2 regions of the Arthrobacter sp. B3I4 genome follow, and region 1 is predicted to be linked to the other one. Evidence: riboswitches for the same ligand, from Rfam matches in the RefSeq annotation. Region 1 holds a riboswitch; the other holds the start of a gene.

Region 1 (7,435 bases):
TCCGGAGCTTAAGCAGGCCCTCCATGATGGTGCCGCCGGCATAGCAGCCCACGGAGGTGGACGCCAGGCCGGAGGCCAGCAGGCCGACAGCGAAGATCACCCCTACCACCGGACCAAGGCTGTTGGTGATCGCGGCGTGGGCGCCCTCGATGCTGTCCGTTCCCTCCACGCCGCCCAGGGTGGAGGCGGCCAGCAGCAGCATCCCGATGTTGACGACGCCGGCGACGGCCAGCGCCGTCACGACGTCCCAGCGCGTGGCCTTGACCAGCCGGGCGACGGCGTGGTGCGGGACGTGGAGGTGGCGGTCCGGGCGGTGCCGGTCCCGGGAGAGCGCCGAGTGCACGTAGATGGCGTGCGGCATAACCGTGGCACCGAGCATGCTCGCGGCGAGGAGTACCGTGTCCGGACCCTGGAAGCCGGGCACGAGCCCGGCCAGCACGCCGCGGGCGTCGGGCGGGCTGATGAAAAGCCCGGCCAGGAAGCCAACGGTGATGATGCCGAGCAGGAAAATGATGACGAACTCGAAGGGCCGCTGCTGGTTGCGGCTCTGCACGGCGAGCAGGCCCATCGAAACGGCCCCGACAAGAAGGGCGCCAACGGGGAGGGGGAGGCCGAAGAGCAGATACAGCGCCACCGCACCGCCGACGACTTCGGCGAGGTCGGTGGCCGCGGCCACGATTTCGGCCTGCACCCAGAAGGCCCGGCGCCAGGCGGGCCGGAGCCGTTCGCCAAGGATTTCGGGCAGGCTCCTGCCCGTGACGATGCCAAGCTTCGCTGACTGGTACTGGACCAGTACGGCCATGACATTGGCCGCGACGAGGACCCAGACCAGCAGGTAGCCGTATTGCGCACCGGCCGTAAGGTTGGCGGCCACGTTGCCCGGGTCCACATAGGCGATGGCTGCCACGAAGGCCGGGCCCAGCAAACCCAGGAGGGCGCGGCGGTGTCCGCGCACCCCTCGGGCGGGGGGTTGCCCGGCGGCGGACGGTTCGTGTCCTGCGACATCCAGCACGGTGGGCTCCTAGAAATTCCGTCTACCTACATAAAGAATTTAGGCATACCGAAATACTAGGGCGCGCGGGCAGGCTTCCGCAATGCAGCCGGCGGAACTGAACGCGTGCGGGCCACCCACCACCGCTCCGGGGCGTCATGCCCTGGTGGCGCGCCAGCTCTGCGTCAGATAGGGGAGCGGCAGCACCTCGCCGTCTGTGTGCCCGAGGTGGTCGTGGAGGTACCAGCGAAGGTTGCTGAGCACCTTGGCACGGGTCGCTTCGCCGGCGCGCAGGTAGTAGCTGCGAGACTTGGCCAGTTCGAGAATGTCCTGCACCCCGACGGGGTCTTCCCAGCGGGTGAGGTGACTTTGCAGCGCGGTGAATTCGGCACCCAGGGCCGGCTTGAAGGAGGGCTTGTGGACATCGCCGGCATGCATGATCCGGGACAGCCGGTGGACCCAGGGGACGGCGGTGTCGAGCTGGTTCCAGACGAGCCCGAGCACGCCGTGCGGGCGCAAAAGCCGCGCGGCCTCGGTGCTGGCCAGCACCGGATCGCACCAGTGCCAGGCCTGCGCGACGGTGACCAGATCGAACGCGTCCGCCGGCAGGCCCGTGTGCTCGGCGGTCCCGACGAGGGCGGGTACTCCCGGAAGTGAGCGGCGCAGCTGCGCCAGCATGTCCGATGACGGGTCAACGGCCACGGTGCGGAGCCCCCGCCCGACCAGAAGGGCTGTGAACTTGCCGGTGCCGGCCCCGAGATCGGCGGCGTCGCGCGCCCCGTCCGGGATCAGCCAGTCCGCCGCGTCGTCCGGGTAGCCGGGCCGCACCCGGTCGTAGTGCTCGCCGCCGTCCTGGAAGCTCTGGCCGAGCTCCTGCCGGCGGGAATGATGTAGTTTCGGGCCGCCGCCTGCCACGTGCGCTCTCCTTCGGCAGCTCTGGTTGATACCTTCGAATTTACCGCACGCGGCGGGGCAGCGGCGTCAGTCCAGAATGCAGGGTGCAGCCCCGGCGGTGCCCGGTGTGTTGGGGGCCCAGTGCGGGTAGCTGCGGGTGTCGTTGGCAGGCACCCAGCGGCCGGCAGCCACGACATAGTCCGAGCCCAGGCCGTTCCGCCGCAGCTCCTCGAGCCCGGCGAGCAGCCGCTCGGCGTCCCCCAGCCGGGAGCCCAGGCCGAAACTGGCCCGCAGCGAACCCGCCGGCAGGCCCAGCCGCTTCAGCAGCGGGTGCGCGCAGAAGCGGCCGTCGCGCAGGCCGACGCCGTGCTCGGCGGACAGATAGGCGGCTACCAGGCCCGCGTCATACCCGGCTACCGAGAAATTCACGACGCCGATGCTCCCGGGGCCGCCCGGGAGGGCGGAGTCCTCGAAAATGGTGTGCACCTTGACGCCGTCGATCTGTTGCAGCCCCTCGACGAGGAAGGATCGGATGGCATCCTCGTGGTCGTGCCATTGCTGCTCGTCGAGGGCTGCGATCACCTGCGTAGCGCGGGCCAGCGCGGCGGCGCCGAGGACGTTCGGCGATCCTCCTTCATGGCGGGCGGGCCCCGTGGTCCAGTTGACGGTCTCAAGCCGGGCGTCCCGGACGGCGCCGCCGCCGGCGAGGTGCGGGGTGCCGGCGTCGAGCCAGTCGGGCCGGCCCACCAGCACTCCCGCGCCGAACGGGGCGTAGAGCTTGTGGCCGGAGAAGGCGAGATAGTCCACCCCGTCGGCGGCGATATTGATGCGCCGGTGCGGGGCCAGTTGGGCGGCGTCGACGGCAATCCGGGCGCCGTATGCGTGCGCCAGGACCGCCAGCTCGCGGACCGGCAGCACCTCGCCGGTGACGTTGGACGCGCCGGTGACGGCCAGCAGGCTTACGCCGCCGGACGCCAGCTCCGCCTGGAGCCGCGCCAGCGTTCCGGCCAGCGTCGGTGCCGCGACCACGCCCCGGTGCGGCACGTTCTGCCACGGCAGCAGGTTGGCGTGGTGTTCGATGTCCAGATACAGCACCTCACCGGTGGGCTGTCCCCCGCCGGCAGGAAGGCAGCCGGCCAGCAGGTTCAGTGCGTCGGTGGTATTCCGGGTGAAGATCACTGCGTCATCAGGGCGTCCGCCGACGAACCCGCGGACGATGCTCCGGGCGTTCTCGTACACCGAGGTGCTCACTTGGGAGGCGTACCCGGCGCCGCGGTGCACGCTGGCGTAGTACGGCAGGATCTCATTCACGTAGGCGGACACCACGGACAGCGCGGGAGCTGACGCGGCGTAATCCAGATGCGCGTAACGGACCTGGCCGCCCTGGATCAGCGGGGCCAGGATGTCCGCGCCGGACACCGCGGACAGCGGCCGGCGGCCGGCAACGGCGGGACGGGGAGGAAAAGTGGTAGTCGTCATGGGACCTCGCTCGAAAAGGACCCCGTTCCAAGGGATCCGCGCTTGCCGGTCCGCTCCGGACCGGCCAGGTCGTCACCCGGGGCACCCCGCCGCGAATGGAGGGTTGCCGGCCAGCAAACCGGGGTTTAGCGCTGGCACTCGTGACCTGTTTCGAGCCTAGGACACCTCCGGACGCACCGAAAGGCGAACCGCAATATCAAGCGTTGTGTTACGCCGCCCGGCGTGAGAGCGCCTAGAGGAGGTCGTCGAGGCCCGGGTTGAGCCGCTTGAGGACTTCGGAGTGCAGGATGGAGTTGGTGGCCAGCGCGTTGCCGCCGAAAGGCCCGTCCTCGCCCTCGAGCGAGGTGAAACGGCCGCCGGCCTCGGTGACGATCGGGACCAGGGCAGCCATGTCGTACAGGTTCAGTTCCGGCTCGCAGGCAATGTCGACGGCGCCTTCGGCCACCAGGCAGTAGGACCAGAAGTCACCGTAGGCGCGGGTACGCCAGACTTCTTCGGTGAGCCCGAGGAACTCGTCGAGGTTGCCGCGCTGCTTCCAGCCGCCCAGGCTTGAATAGGACAGCGAGGCGTCCGACAGTTCGGACACGTTGGAAACCTTCAGCCGTGTCGCGGCGGCCAGGGAGCGGCCCATGTAGGCGCCGGCGCCTTTGGCCGCCCACCAGCGTTTGCCCAGGGCCGGGGCGCTGACGACGCCGACGACGGGCTCGCCTTCGTCGACAAGCGCGATCAACGTGGCCCAGACCGGGACGCCACGGACGAAGTTCTTGGTCCCGTCGATGGGGTCGATGATCCAGCGGCGCGAGCCGTGGCCGGAACTGCCGAACTCCTCGCCCAGGACAGCGTCGCGGGGACGGGATCGGGACAGTTGGCCGCGGATGGCTTCTTCGGCGGCCTTGTCTGCGTCGGTGACAGGGGTCAGGTCAGGCTTCGTTTCGATCCGAAGGTCGAGCGCCTTGAAGCGGTTCATGGTCTGGGAATCGACCGAGTCCGCCAATACGTGGGCAAGGCGCAGGTCATCGTTGTAGCTTGAAGCGGGTTGACTCATGGGTCCAAACTACCGTCAAAACGCCTTGCGGACGGGGAGGCCACGTCGCTGCGGGCGGGGAGAGGCTCTCAGGAGACGCTGCCGAGTTCCTTCGTTTCCGGCGCTTCCATCCGCGGATCGGTTCCGAGCAGACGCCGCAGCGACGCGAGCCGGGCGGGGCCGGAGGGGCCTGCGTGGCCGGCCGAGACCCACGCGTCGACTCCGCAGTTGACGGCGGATGCGTCGTGCTTGCAGCCACGCTCGCAGTCTTCGGTGCCGGGCGCCAGGTCTGGGAAGGAGCGCAGGATCCGGTCCGGGTCCACGTGGGCCAGCCCGAAGGAACGGATGCCGGGGGTGTCGATGATCCAGCTTCCGGGCGGCGCCGCGTTGACCTTCAGGGCCAGCGCCGACGAGGAGGTGTGGCGGCCCCGGCCGGTGACCGCGTTGACGCCGCCGGTGGCCCGCTCGGCTCCGGTGAGGGCATTCACCATAGTGGACTTGCCGACGCCGGAGTGGCCCAGCATGACGGTGACCTTTCCGTCGAGGTGGGCCCTCAGCTGCGAGACCGCGGCCTTGTCCAGCCGGGCGGAGAGCCCGTCGTCGGAGCGGGCATCGATGCCGGACGCGGCGGAGTCCGCGGTCTTCGAAATGATGACCGGGAAATCAAGGTGCTGGTAGTTGGCGAGCAGTTCGGCAGGATCCTTCACGTCGGCCTTGGTGACCAGCAGCAGCGGTTCGATGCCGGCATCGTACGCGGCCACCAGGGCGCGGTCGATGAAGCCCGTGCGCGGTTCGGGGTTGGCGGCCGCCACGACGACGACGAGCTGGTCGGCGTTAGCCACGACGGCGCGCTCAATCGGGTCCGTGTCATCCGCGCTGCGCCGCAGCAGGGTCCGCCGGTCCTGGATTTTGACCAGCCGGGCCAGCGTGTCGGCCTCGCCGGTCACGTCGCCGACGAGGGAGACAAAGTCCCCGGCGACCACGGGGTTGCGGCGCAGTTCGCGGGCCCGTGCCGCGATCACGGTCCGCTCCGTGCCGGTGCCCTCGCCCACGACGGCAGTGTACCGGCCACGGTCCACCGTGACGATCCGCCCGGTTACGGCGTCGTCGTGCGCGGGCCGGTCCTTGGTGCGGGGGCGGGAGCCCTTCTTGTTGGGACGGATCCGGACGTCGGACTCGTCCCAGGAGTCAGTGCTGCGGGCCACCGGCAACATCCTTCTGTGAAGTGCTGCCTTGGCCGAGCATCGCCGCCCACATGCGCGGGAACTCGGGCATGGTCTTGGCCGTAGTGCCGATGTCTTCGACTTCGACGCCGGGGACGGCCAGGCCAAGGATGGCCCCGGCGGTGGCCATCCGGTGGTCGGCGTAGCTGCGCACCACACCGGCGTGCAGTTTGGCTGGCCGGATGATGAGGCCGTCGGCAGTTTCTTCGGCGTCGCCGCCGAGGCGGTTGATTTCGGTGACCAGGGCCGCGAGCCGGTCGGTTTCGTGTCCGCGCAGATGGGCGATGCCGGTGAGCCGTGAAGGCTCGGCGGCCAGCGCACACAGCGCCGCCACCGTAGGGGCAAGTTCGCTGGTGTCTGCGAAGGTTCCGCCGTGGATGGCCGGGCCGCCGGTGACGGTCAGGGTGCCGCATTCGAGCGTGACAGTGGCCCCCATGGCGGTGAGGATGCTGCGCCAGAGGTCGCCCACCTGGGTGGTTTCGGCTGGCCAGCCGGGGATGCGGACGGTTCCGCCGGTGGCAAGGGCCGCCGCCAGGAAGGGACCTGCGTTGGAAAGATCCTGCTCGATTCTGCGGTCGAAGGCCGCGATGGGGCCGGGGGAAACGGTCCAGTGGTTAGGCGCGGAGTCATCCACCTGCACGCCCACGCTGCGCAGCACGGCGATCGTCATGTGGATGTGGTCCAGGCTGGGGACGGACCGCCCGGTGTCGTCCTTGCTGCGGTGCTCGAGGTGGAGTCCCTCGGTGAAACGCGCCCCGGCCAGCAACAGGGCCGAAACAAACTGCGACGATGCGCTGGCATCGATGACCAGGTGCCCGCCCCGGACTTCGCCGGAGCCTTCGACGGCGAACGGCAACGAGGACGCCGGACCGCCGTCGGGAGCGCTGACCGCGACGCCGAGGCCCGCCAGCGCGCCGATTATGGTGTCCATCGGGCGCTGGCGGGCGTGCGGGTCGCCGTCGAACAATGCCCTGCCGCGGCGCAGCGCGGCCACCGGCGGTACGAACCGCATCACCGTTCCGGCCAAACCGCAGTCGATTGCCGTCTCCGGCGCCGGCGTGCCCGCGGCACCTTCGGCTATCGGGAGGATCTCCAGGTCCGGGCCGTAGGCGCCGTCGCCGGGCACCTCGGTGATGGTGGCGCCCAGTTGCCGAAGCGCCTCGATCATCAGGACCGAATCGCGCGAGTGCAGCGGAGCCCGTAGCCGGGAGGGACCGTCCGCGAGGGCGGCCAGCACCAGGTACCGGTTGGTCAGCGATTTGGAGCCGGGGACCGTAACCGTGGCGTCGACGGGACGGCCGGCGAACGGCGCACGCCAATGCGGACCGCCGTCGGCCGGAAAGGAAGGGGCTGCGGCGGCGGAGGAGATGCCAGTCATTACCGTCTTAGGCTCCGACGGCGCTATCCACGGCTTTGCGGACGGCCTTGTCGGCCTTCTTGAGCTTCTTGCCGGTGGTCTTGCGGGCGTCGGCGGCGAGGTGCGCGGTGGTCTTGCGCGCGTCGGCCGCGAGGTGCGCCGTGGTCTTGCGGGCGTCGGCGGCGAGGTGTTCGGCGCGCCAGGCCAGGCCCGGCTTGCCTGCGGTGTCGACGGCGGCCAGCAGCACGCCGCCGGTGAGCGAAACGTTTTTCAGCAGCTGCTTGCGGCGGGAGTCGCGGCCCTCCTTGGAGCTGGTGTCCGCGCTGCGCCATTCGACGTAGCCGTTGAGCGCCGAGATCACTGCCAGCACCGTGGCCGAGAGCCGGGAGAACTTGCCAAGGGCGAGGAGGACGCCGGCGCTGACCTGGGTGCCGCCCAGAACGCGGGCCAGGGTTTTTTCATTGGTC
Region 2 (7,435 bases), 1.6 Mb from region 1:
GCCGCTGGCGCTCGCTGTCTCCGGGGCAGCCTCGTTCGCAGCCGCTGTGTTGTTCTACCGTTTCGTGGAGCGCCCGGCGCAGCGGCTGTCCGTCGCCGCCGGACGGGCTGTCGAGCGTAGGGTCGGTGCTCGTGCGGAGCGCTCGGCGGGACCGGAGGTTGCCCCCACGACGGGCGCGCCGTCGTCGTCCGTCAATGACACCAGCGACGACGGCGGCCCTTCGCGCGACCACTCTTATGGCACGGGGTCGACCACGCGCGAACACGCTGAGCCCCGCCGGCCCCGGCAGGCGGTCTCCCGTTAGGCGTTCCTTGTCTCACGGAACGCCGCGAAGTGCTGAAGCGGTTTGTCGGGCTGGGACGAAACCTGTGGCGCCGTCGTAGTCCGAAAATCGTCGGTGGTAATTCGCCTCGGAAATCTCCTGTAGGGTTGATCCTGTTGTTGTGTTTATGCAGTTCGTAGTTCAGGCAGTACGCGCGGTCGAAAGTCCGCGTTCTTCTGAAGCAGCGGTTTTGAGCACCCCACACTGGAGGACCCGAAAGTCGGGACTTTTCCTCCACCTTCACGAAGGACAAAAATAATGGCTACTGGTACCGTCAAATGGTTTAACGCTGAAAAGGGCTTCGGCTTCATTTCCCCCGATGACTCCTCGCAGGACGTTTTCGCTCACTACTCCGCGATCGCTTCCTCCGGCTTCCGCTCCCTCGAAGAGAACCAGAAGGTCTCCTTCGAAACCGAGCAGGGCCCCAAGGGTCCCCAGGCCGTCAACATCCAGTCCCTCTAATTCTTTAGAGCTTCTGGACCGTTAGGTTTAGAGCAGGGCCCGTCTTCGGACGGGCCCTGCTTTTGTTTAACCCGGGTGTGCTTTCTGGGTCAGCGGCGCAACGCGCTCAGCCCGGCTACTTTGCGCTGGCGGCCTTGGGACCGGCACCAATGGACCAGACGCGCGGCGGAGTGGTGCCGTTCACGGCGTAGTCGCCCACGATCCGGGCCTTGAAGACCCAAGGGTTGTGGCTCGCGGCTGTGCGGGCGTTGCGCCAGTGCCGGTCCAAGTTCTTCTTGGTGCTGGTGCCGGAAGCGGCGAGGGCGTCGAAGATGTCCGAGGTGGCCCGGGTGGCGAGTTCCGTCAGAATGATCTGAGCCTGGGCGGTTTCCAGTTCGGCCAGGTCGTTGAGGCGCTCTTCCTCTTCCAGGTCGCCCAGGAACGCGCCGTCGTACGCTCCCTGCAGCGCCCGGGCGGCTCGCTCCAAGGTGGCTTCAGCCGCGTAGGCCTTGGCCGAGACCTGGCCCACCACCTGCAGGATCTGCGAGTCGGCAGCGAAAGAGTCGGCGTTGCCATGGGAGAAAATCCGGGTCCGGTTGCGGACCTCGACGGCGATCTCCCGCTCGGCGGCCTTGATGCTTCCGGCCAGCACGGCCAAGAGCACGGCCTGGTAGAACGCCGTCTGGTACTTGAAGCGGGTGTCGAAATCGATGACGTTCCCGGCCTCAACAGCGGCGTCCGTGAACGTGCTGGTGCCCGATCCGGTTGTGCGCTGCCCGAAGCCGTCCCAGTCGTCCGAGTGTGTGACGCCCGGCTGGTGGGCATTGACGACGGCGATCACCTTGACATTGTTGTCGGTGCGCTGGGCGAACGTGTCGATCCAGTCCGCGAAGATGCTGCCCGTGGAGTAGTACTTCGTGCCGCTGATCCGGAATCCGCCGGTGCTGCTGCCGGGATCGGGGCTGACCTTGGTGATCACGTCGCCGATCTTGACGGTGCCCACCTCGGTCCACGAGTTGCCCGCGATCTCGCCTTTGACGAAGCGTTCCAGCCACACGGCACGCTGGGCTCCGGTGGAGACCAGCCGGTCCTCGACGAAGGCGAAGTGCCCCCGCAGGGCCTGCGGGATGTTGGAATCGGCGGCCGCGAGTTCGGTGAGCAGGCGGAAGAGCTGCGGCAGGGACGCTCCGAACCCGCCGTCGGCCACGGGAACGCGGAGGGCGCCGAAGCCTGCCGCGGTGAGTTCCTTGATTTCGGCAAACGGCAGCTGGTGGTCCTGCTCGCGGGCGCTGGCCCCTTCGGCGATGCGGGCGAAGATGGGACGGAACAGGTTGGCGAGGGTCTGGTAGTCGGCTTCGGGGACGGCGGTGGTCACTGATGACATGGAGTTGCCTTTCGTTGGTGCTGGAGGGTGTTGGAGGGTGTTGGGTGGAGCCGTGGCTACGCTGGAACGGGTTCGATGGCGGCTGGGGCGGTCTCGGCGTCCGCGGCGGTCCGCGAACCGGCGGACCGGCTGAGGACCAGGGCCGCAGTGAACGCGGCGGCGATGACGACGGCGGCGGCCACCGCCGGGAGCCACCCGGCCGGCCACGCGCCGGAAAGCCCCAGCAGGGCCGGTACCGTCGTCGTGAGTTGGCCGGTAAGCAGGACCGCCCAGCCGGTGAACGCCGAGAGCGAGGACCTTCCGCCGGCCAGGATCAGGAAGAACAGGAACCACAGGACCGCCCAGCTCAGCCAGAGCACCGACAAGAAGGGATCTGTGCCGAAGTTGGCAGCGGAGTAAAAGACGGCCAGCACGGCAACCAGGGCGCAGAACCAGCCCACCCCGGCCGACTCCAGGCTGAGCACGGCGTTCAGCCCGACGTAGAGGTAGGTGATGCCGAAAAGCACGATGCCAGCAGCTCCCAGCAGGAGGCCGCCGTCGCCGCCGGCGGCAGCAGCGAGGAACACGGCCAGCAGCAGCTGCAACAGGCCGATGACGATGTTGAAGACGCCGCTGTCCCGGGCCGGGATACGGCCCAGAAGGCCCAGGCCGTTGATCAGGAGAGCGGCTCCGGAAAGGATCAGGCAGATATATGACATGGAAAATTCCGTCCACGAGGACGCCCCGCTTAGGCGGGGCTCGATACTTGCCGCAGCGCTTGTGCGTGCGGCCGGATCTTCACCTGGGGCACCCCGCCACGAAGAGGGTTGCCGTCCAACAAGCCAGGGCTCAATGTTGGAACTCTTGATCTGTACCTAGGACACTAGGGGCGCCGAGCGTCGGACGACAAGGAAATTGACGCCGTATGAAGCCGGGCCGTCAATCGGCCGCCGGAAGCACGCCCAGAGTCCAGCTGTAGTCTTCGGCGTGGGAGTCCGGGCGTCAGCCCCGCCGCACCTCGGTGGACCCGTGTTCCACCGGGAGCGCCGGGGCGACGGAATTCCGCGTTGAGAGTTGCCGCTTGATCTGCTCAAGCTCCACCTGCAACTGGTCAACCGTGGCCCGGTATTTGTCGAACGCGGCCGCCCGGCGCCTGGCCATGGCGAAATTGATGCCGGCGGCGAGCACGGCCAGCGGGAATGACACCAGCAGGGCCCACCCGGACACGGTAAGGAAGTCCAGGGCTATGGGAAGCGCGTGCTGGAACGCGAAGAAGTCGTTCACTCCGCCGACCACCCCGCTCAGAGCCGAATCCAGGGGACCCAGGTACTTCCCGACGATTGGCGTCCCGGCAAGCGACGGTGTGCTCAGCGGCGGTTGAGCCCCCACAGACCAGCGCGGGTCAGTGAAATGGTTCAGGACGTAAATGCCGGCAGCGGTGTTGATCGCGGCGAAGAGCAGGACGGAACCCAGCGCAGTCCAGTGAAGCCGCCGCGGACGCCAGAGGCCGGCTGCAACCGCGAAGACGGCGGCTGCCACCCAGGCAAAGAGGCGCAGTTGGTCGCGGCTCATGCCGCTGAGTAGGTCCAAGGAAATTCCCGCCTCTTACACTTGAAGTCGATGCCCGTTCAGGTCCGGAGCGAGCCTATCGCAGCAGGGATGTCGCGGCAGCGCCGTCGTCGTCCTCACCAGCTTGCCCGAAGATGTCGATGGCCCCTCCCGGATAATCGGAAGGGGCCACTGGGTGCACGAACGCTGGCGCGTTACGGCGTCGGCATGCCGCCGTTGACGTTCAGCGTCTCGCCAATTACGTAGCTGGACTCGGACGACGCGAGGAACACGTACGCCGGGGCGAGTTCGGCCGGCTGCCCGGCGCGGCCCAGCGGGGTTTCCTTGCCGAACTCCGGCAGGTCCTCGGTGGGCTGGCCGCCGCTGGGCTGCAGCGGGGTCCAGATCGGGCCGGGGGCCACTGCGTTGACGCGGATGCCCTTGGGGGCCAACTGCTGGGCCAGACCCTTGGTGAAGTTGTTGATCGCGCCCTTGGTGGAGGCGTAATCCACCAGCGTCTCCGACGGGCTGTACGCCTGGATGGAGGTGGTGTTGATGATCGCGGACCCGGCCGGCAGGTGCGGCAGGGCTTCCTTGGTCAGCCAAAACATCGCGTAGACGTTGGTCTTGTACGTGTGGTCGAACTGGACGTCCTCAATGTCGGCGAGGGCCTTCTGCGCGACCTGTTTGCCGGCATTGTTGACCAAGATGTCGAGGCCGCCGAGTTCGCGCACCGCGGTCTCCACGAGCTCACGGCACATGGCCGAATCCTTGAGATCGCCGGGGACCTTGACGGCTTTGCGGCCCGCCTTCTCGATCAGGTTGGCGATCCGGGTGGCATCCTCTTCCTCCTCCGGCAGGTAGGACATCACGACGTCGGCACCCTCCCGGGCGAACGCGATCGCCGTTGCGGCGCCGATCCCGGAGTCCGCGCCGGTGATAAGCGCCTTGCGGCCCTCGAGCCGGCCGGTGCCGCGGTAGCTGTCCTCGCCGAGGTCCGCTTTGGGTGTCATCTTGGCGTCCAGGCCGGGTTCCGGCTGGCTCTGCTCGGGCGGTTCGATCTGCTCGTAGGCGGTGACGGGGTTCCTGAACGTGTACTGGTCAGTCATGGTTCTCCTCCGGATGGTTGCGTTCGGCCCGGGCTTTCCTCCTGCACAGGGATGGCCTGTTCAAAACAATCGGGGGCCGGCGGCGGGTGGATCGTCCAACACGCTAAGCATGCTTAGTATTCACCCTAGTCCCGGCGGGGGAGGGGGCGCAACGGGGAAGGGGCAACAGGCCTTGCTGCTAAAGCGGGACATGTTGTTCAGCCGGACCTGCTGTTAGCGGAACCTGCTGTTTAGCGGGACCTGCCGGCAACGTCGGCCAGAACCTGCGCGCCGCTCCGGGCGCCGGCGCTGTTGCGCAGGCGGGTGCCGATCTCCGCCGCTGCTCTCGCGCAGCTTTCCGAGTCGAGGAGCTCCGAAAGTTTGTTGCCGATTTCCCCGGGCGACGACTTGCGGCTGAGGAGCACCCCGGCCCCGGCATCACGTATGACCTTGCCGACCAGCGGCTGGTCCATCAGGGGGTGCATCGGCAGGATCATCATCGGCAGCCCGTGCGCCAGCGCGCGCATAGCGGTGGCGTGGCCGCCGTGCCCGATCACAGCGTCGCAGTCAGGCATGATCTCCGTGTGCTCGATGTAGCGGTGCACCGTGGCGTTCGCGGGCGCGGAGAGGCTGGCGGGATCCACCGCGGGCCCGGTCGTCATCACGAGATCCACTGTCAACACCGATGCGGCGTCGAGAATCTTCTGCAGCACCTGTTGCTGCCCGGGGAACGCCGTCGTGCTCAAGCTCGCCAGGACCCGCGGGCGCCCGGCGCGCCGTGTTCCGGTGTTCCCGGAGGTGACCTCATCGACGACAGCGCCGGACCAGACCACCCTTTCTCCAGGTCCACCGGGCGCACGGCCGGCCGGATCCAGCAGCGGGTCCGCGCAGACCAGCACCCGCTCCGCGTGCCCTATCGCCCGCCGGGGAGGCAGTTTCTTGAACGCGAGAGCGGCGCCCATCGGGCCCCGCCGGAACGGCCCGTCGAAGAACGCGAAGAAGCTGTGGACCAGCACCACGTGCGGCAGGCCGGCCTTGGCTGCCGCATCGATTGCGCCCATGAGCAAGCAATCGACGACGGCGACGTCGGGTGGTTCGCGCCGCGCCTCCTCCAGAAGGTCCCGTCCGATGCCCGGGTCGCCGAACACGTTCAGCATGGCCGCAAACTGCCGGTGCGCCGGTGCGGAAACGGCAGGGGAGAGCGGGGCTGCGTGCCGGTAGGGAATGAACTCCGCACCGGCTGACTCCACGGCCGCCGCCTGCTGGGCGTGGCCAAGGAAACGGACCCGGTGGCCCTGCCTTAGCAGCTCCCGGCCGATGCCCAGTGCCGGCGGAAGGTTGCCGCCGGCGTCCAGTGTTGCGAAAAGGAAATCCGACATCGTGGCCTCCTTCAACCGCGCCGCTTCGTGCCGACTGGTAGCAAAATTTTAGTCCTCACACCTTCGCCCGGATAGCGTGTAGGCGAGACGCGAACGGTGCCAGGGGCGGCTCCTTGCGGCGGCCACCCCTTGCCGCCAATAGGTGAAATGTGCTTCACTTATTACGTGGAGGGGAGTATCCCCGGAAATGTTCCGTCGTCAGTACGGCCGCCCCTGAGCGGTCCGGCGGGACAGGCCCTATGCGGCCGGGAGAGACCTCCAGTTGGTATTGACTGACTGGAAGCGAGTGCTCCTCATGCATGTTCCTCTTTGGGCCTGGTTGGCCGTCATTGGTGTGATCGTCCTCATGCTTGCCGTGGACCTGTTCGCACACCGCAAAGCCCACGTAATCGGCGTCCGCGAAGCCGCGCTGTGGTCGGCCGTCTGGGTCGCGTTCGGCGTCGGCTTCGGCGTCGTTGTCTGGCAGCTGTATGGGTCCGAATTCGGCCAGCAGTACTTTGCCGGCTACCTGATCGAAAAGTCCCTGGCCGTGGACAACGTGTTCATTTGGGCGATCATCTTCACGTACTTTGGCGTACCCCGCGAGTACCAGCACCGCGTGCTGTTCTTCGGCGTCCTCGGCGCGTTGGTCTTCCGCGGCATCTTCATCGCCGCGGGCTCCGCCATCATCGCCAGCGCCGGGTGGGTGCTTTACCTCTTCGCGGCGTTCCTGCTCTTCACCGGCTACAAGATGATCCGCCAGCGCAACGAGCACCCCGACCCGGAAAAGTCGCGGGCGCTCAAGCTCTTCCGCCGGTACGTGCCGATGACCGACAAGTTCCACGGACAGAAGTTCATGATCCGCAAGAACGGTCTGGTGCTGGCGACCCCGCTGCTGGCCGTCCTGGTGCTGGTTGAGGTCACCGACATCATTTTCGCCGTCGACTCCATCCCGGCCATCTTCGCCGTCACCGACGAGGTGTTCCTGGTCTTCACCGCCAACGCCTTCGCGATCCTGGGGCTCCGGGCCATGTACTTCCTGCTGGCCGACCTGATGCACCGGTTCATCTACCTCAAGGTCGGCCTGGCCCTGGTCCTGGTCTGGGTCGGCATCAAGATGGCCCTCAAGATCGATATCTTCTACATCCCCACCCCGCTGTCCCTGGCCGTCATCGCCACCATCCTAGGCGTGTCGATCGGCGCGAGCCTCTGGGCCACCCGGGGCCAGGAGCGCAAGGCTTCTGTAGCGCCGGCGCACGCACCATTCGGCACCGCGTCACCGGCGGAACTCGCTGAGCTGGAACCGCTGTGGCGG

The links. A riboswitch is a leader RNA that binds a small molecule or an ion and turns the genes downstream of it on or off. The one in region 1 is predicted to bind S-adenosylmethionine.
Region 2: it holds a riboswitch for S-adenosylmethionine, as region 1 does, so the genes downstream of both, QFZ61_RS16470 (AmiS/UreI family transporter) here and QFZ61_RS08985 (aminotransferase class V-fold PLP-dependent enzyme) in region 1, are expected to answer to the same signal.

What each region holds. Positions count from the first base shown of each region.
Region 1 covers NZ_JAUSYK010000001.1:1,906,629-1,914,063, forward strand. Annotated here, with positions in the region: gene QFZ61_RS08975 (Nramp family divalent metal transporter) at 1-1,012, opposite strand, end outside; gene QFZ61_RS08980 (class I SAM-dependent methyltransferase) at 1,148-1,906, opposite strand; gene QFZ61_RS08985 (aminotransferase class V-fold PLP-dependent enzyme) at 1,973-3,364, opposite strand; SAM riboswitch class IV at 3,398-3,510, opposite strand; gene hisN (histidinol-phosphatase) at 3,597-4,409, opposite strand; gene QFZ61_RS08995 (ribosome small subunit-dependent GTPase A) at 4,478-5,593, opposite strand; gene aroA (3-phosphoshikimate 1-carboxyvinyltransferase) at 5,577-6,989, opposite strand; gene QFZ61_RS09005 (DoxX family protein) at 6,997-7,435, opposite strand, start outside.
Region 2 covers NZ_JAUSYK010000001.1:3,509,554-3,516,988, reverse strand. Annotated here, with positions in the region: gene QFZ61_RS16485 (acyltransferase) at 1-304, shown strand, start outside; gene QFZ61_RS16480 (cold-shock protein) at 581-784, shown strand; gene QFZ61_RS16475 (acyl-CoA dehydrogenase family protein) at 900-2,147, opposite strand; gene QFZ61_RS16470 (AmiS/UreI family transporter) at 2,204-2,845, opposite strand; SAM riboswitch class IV at 2,884-2,996, opposite strand; gene QFZ61_RS16465 (hypothetical protein) at 3,129-3,698, opposite strand; gene QFZ61_RS16460 (SDR family oxidoreductase) at 3,890-4,783, opposite strand; gene QFZ61_RS16455 (glycosyltransferase) at 5,014-6,141, opposite strand; partial or broken gene QFZ61_RS16450 (TerC family protein) at 6,437-7,435, shown strand, end outside.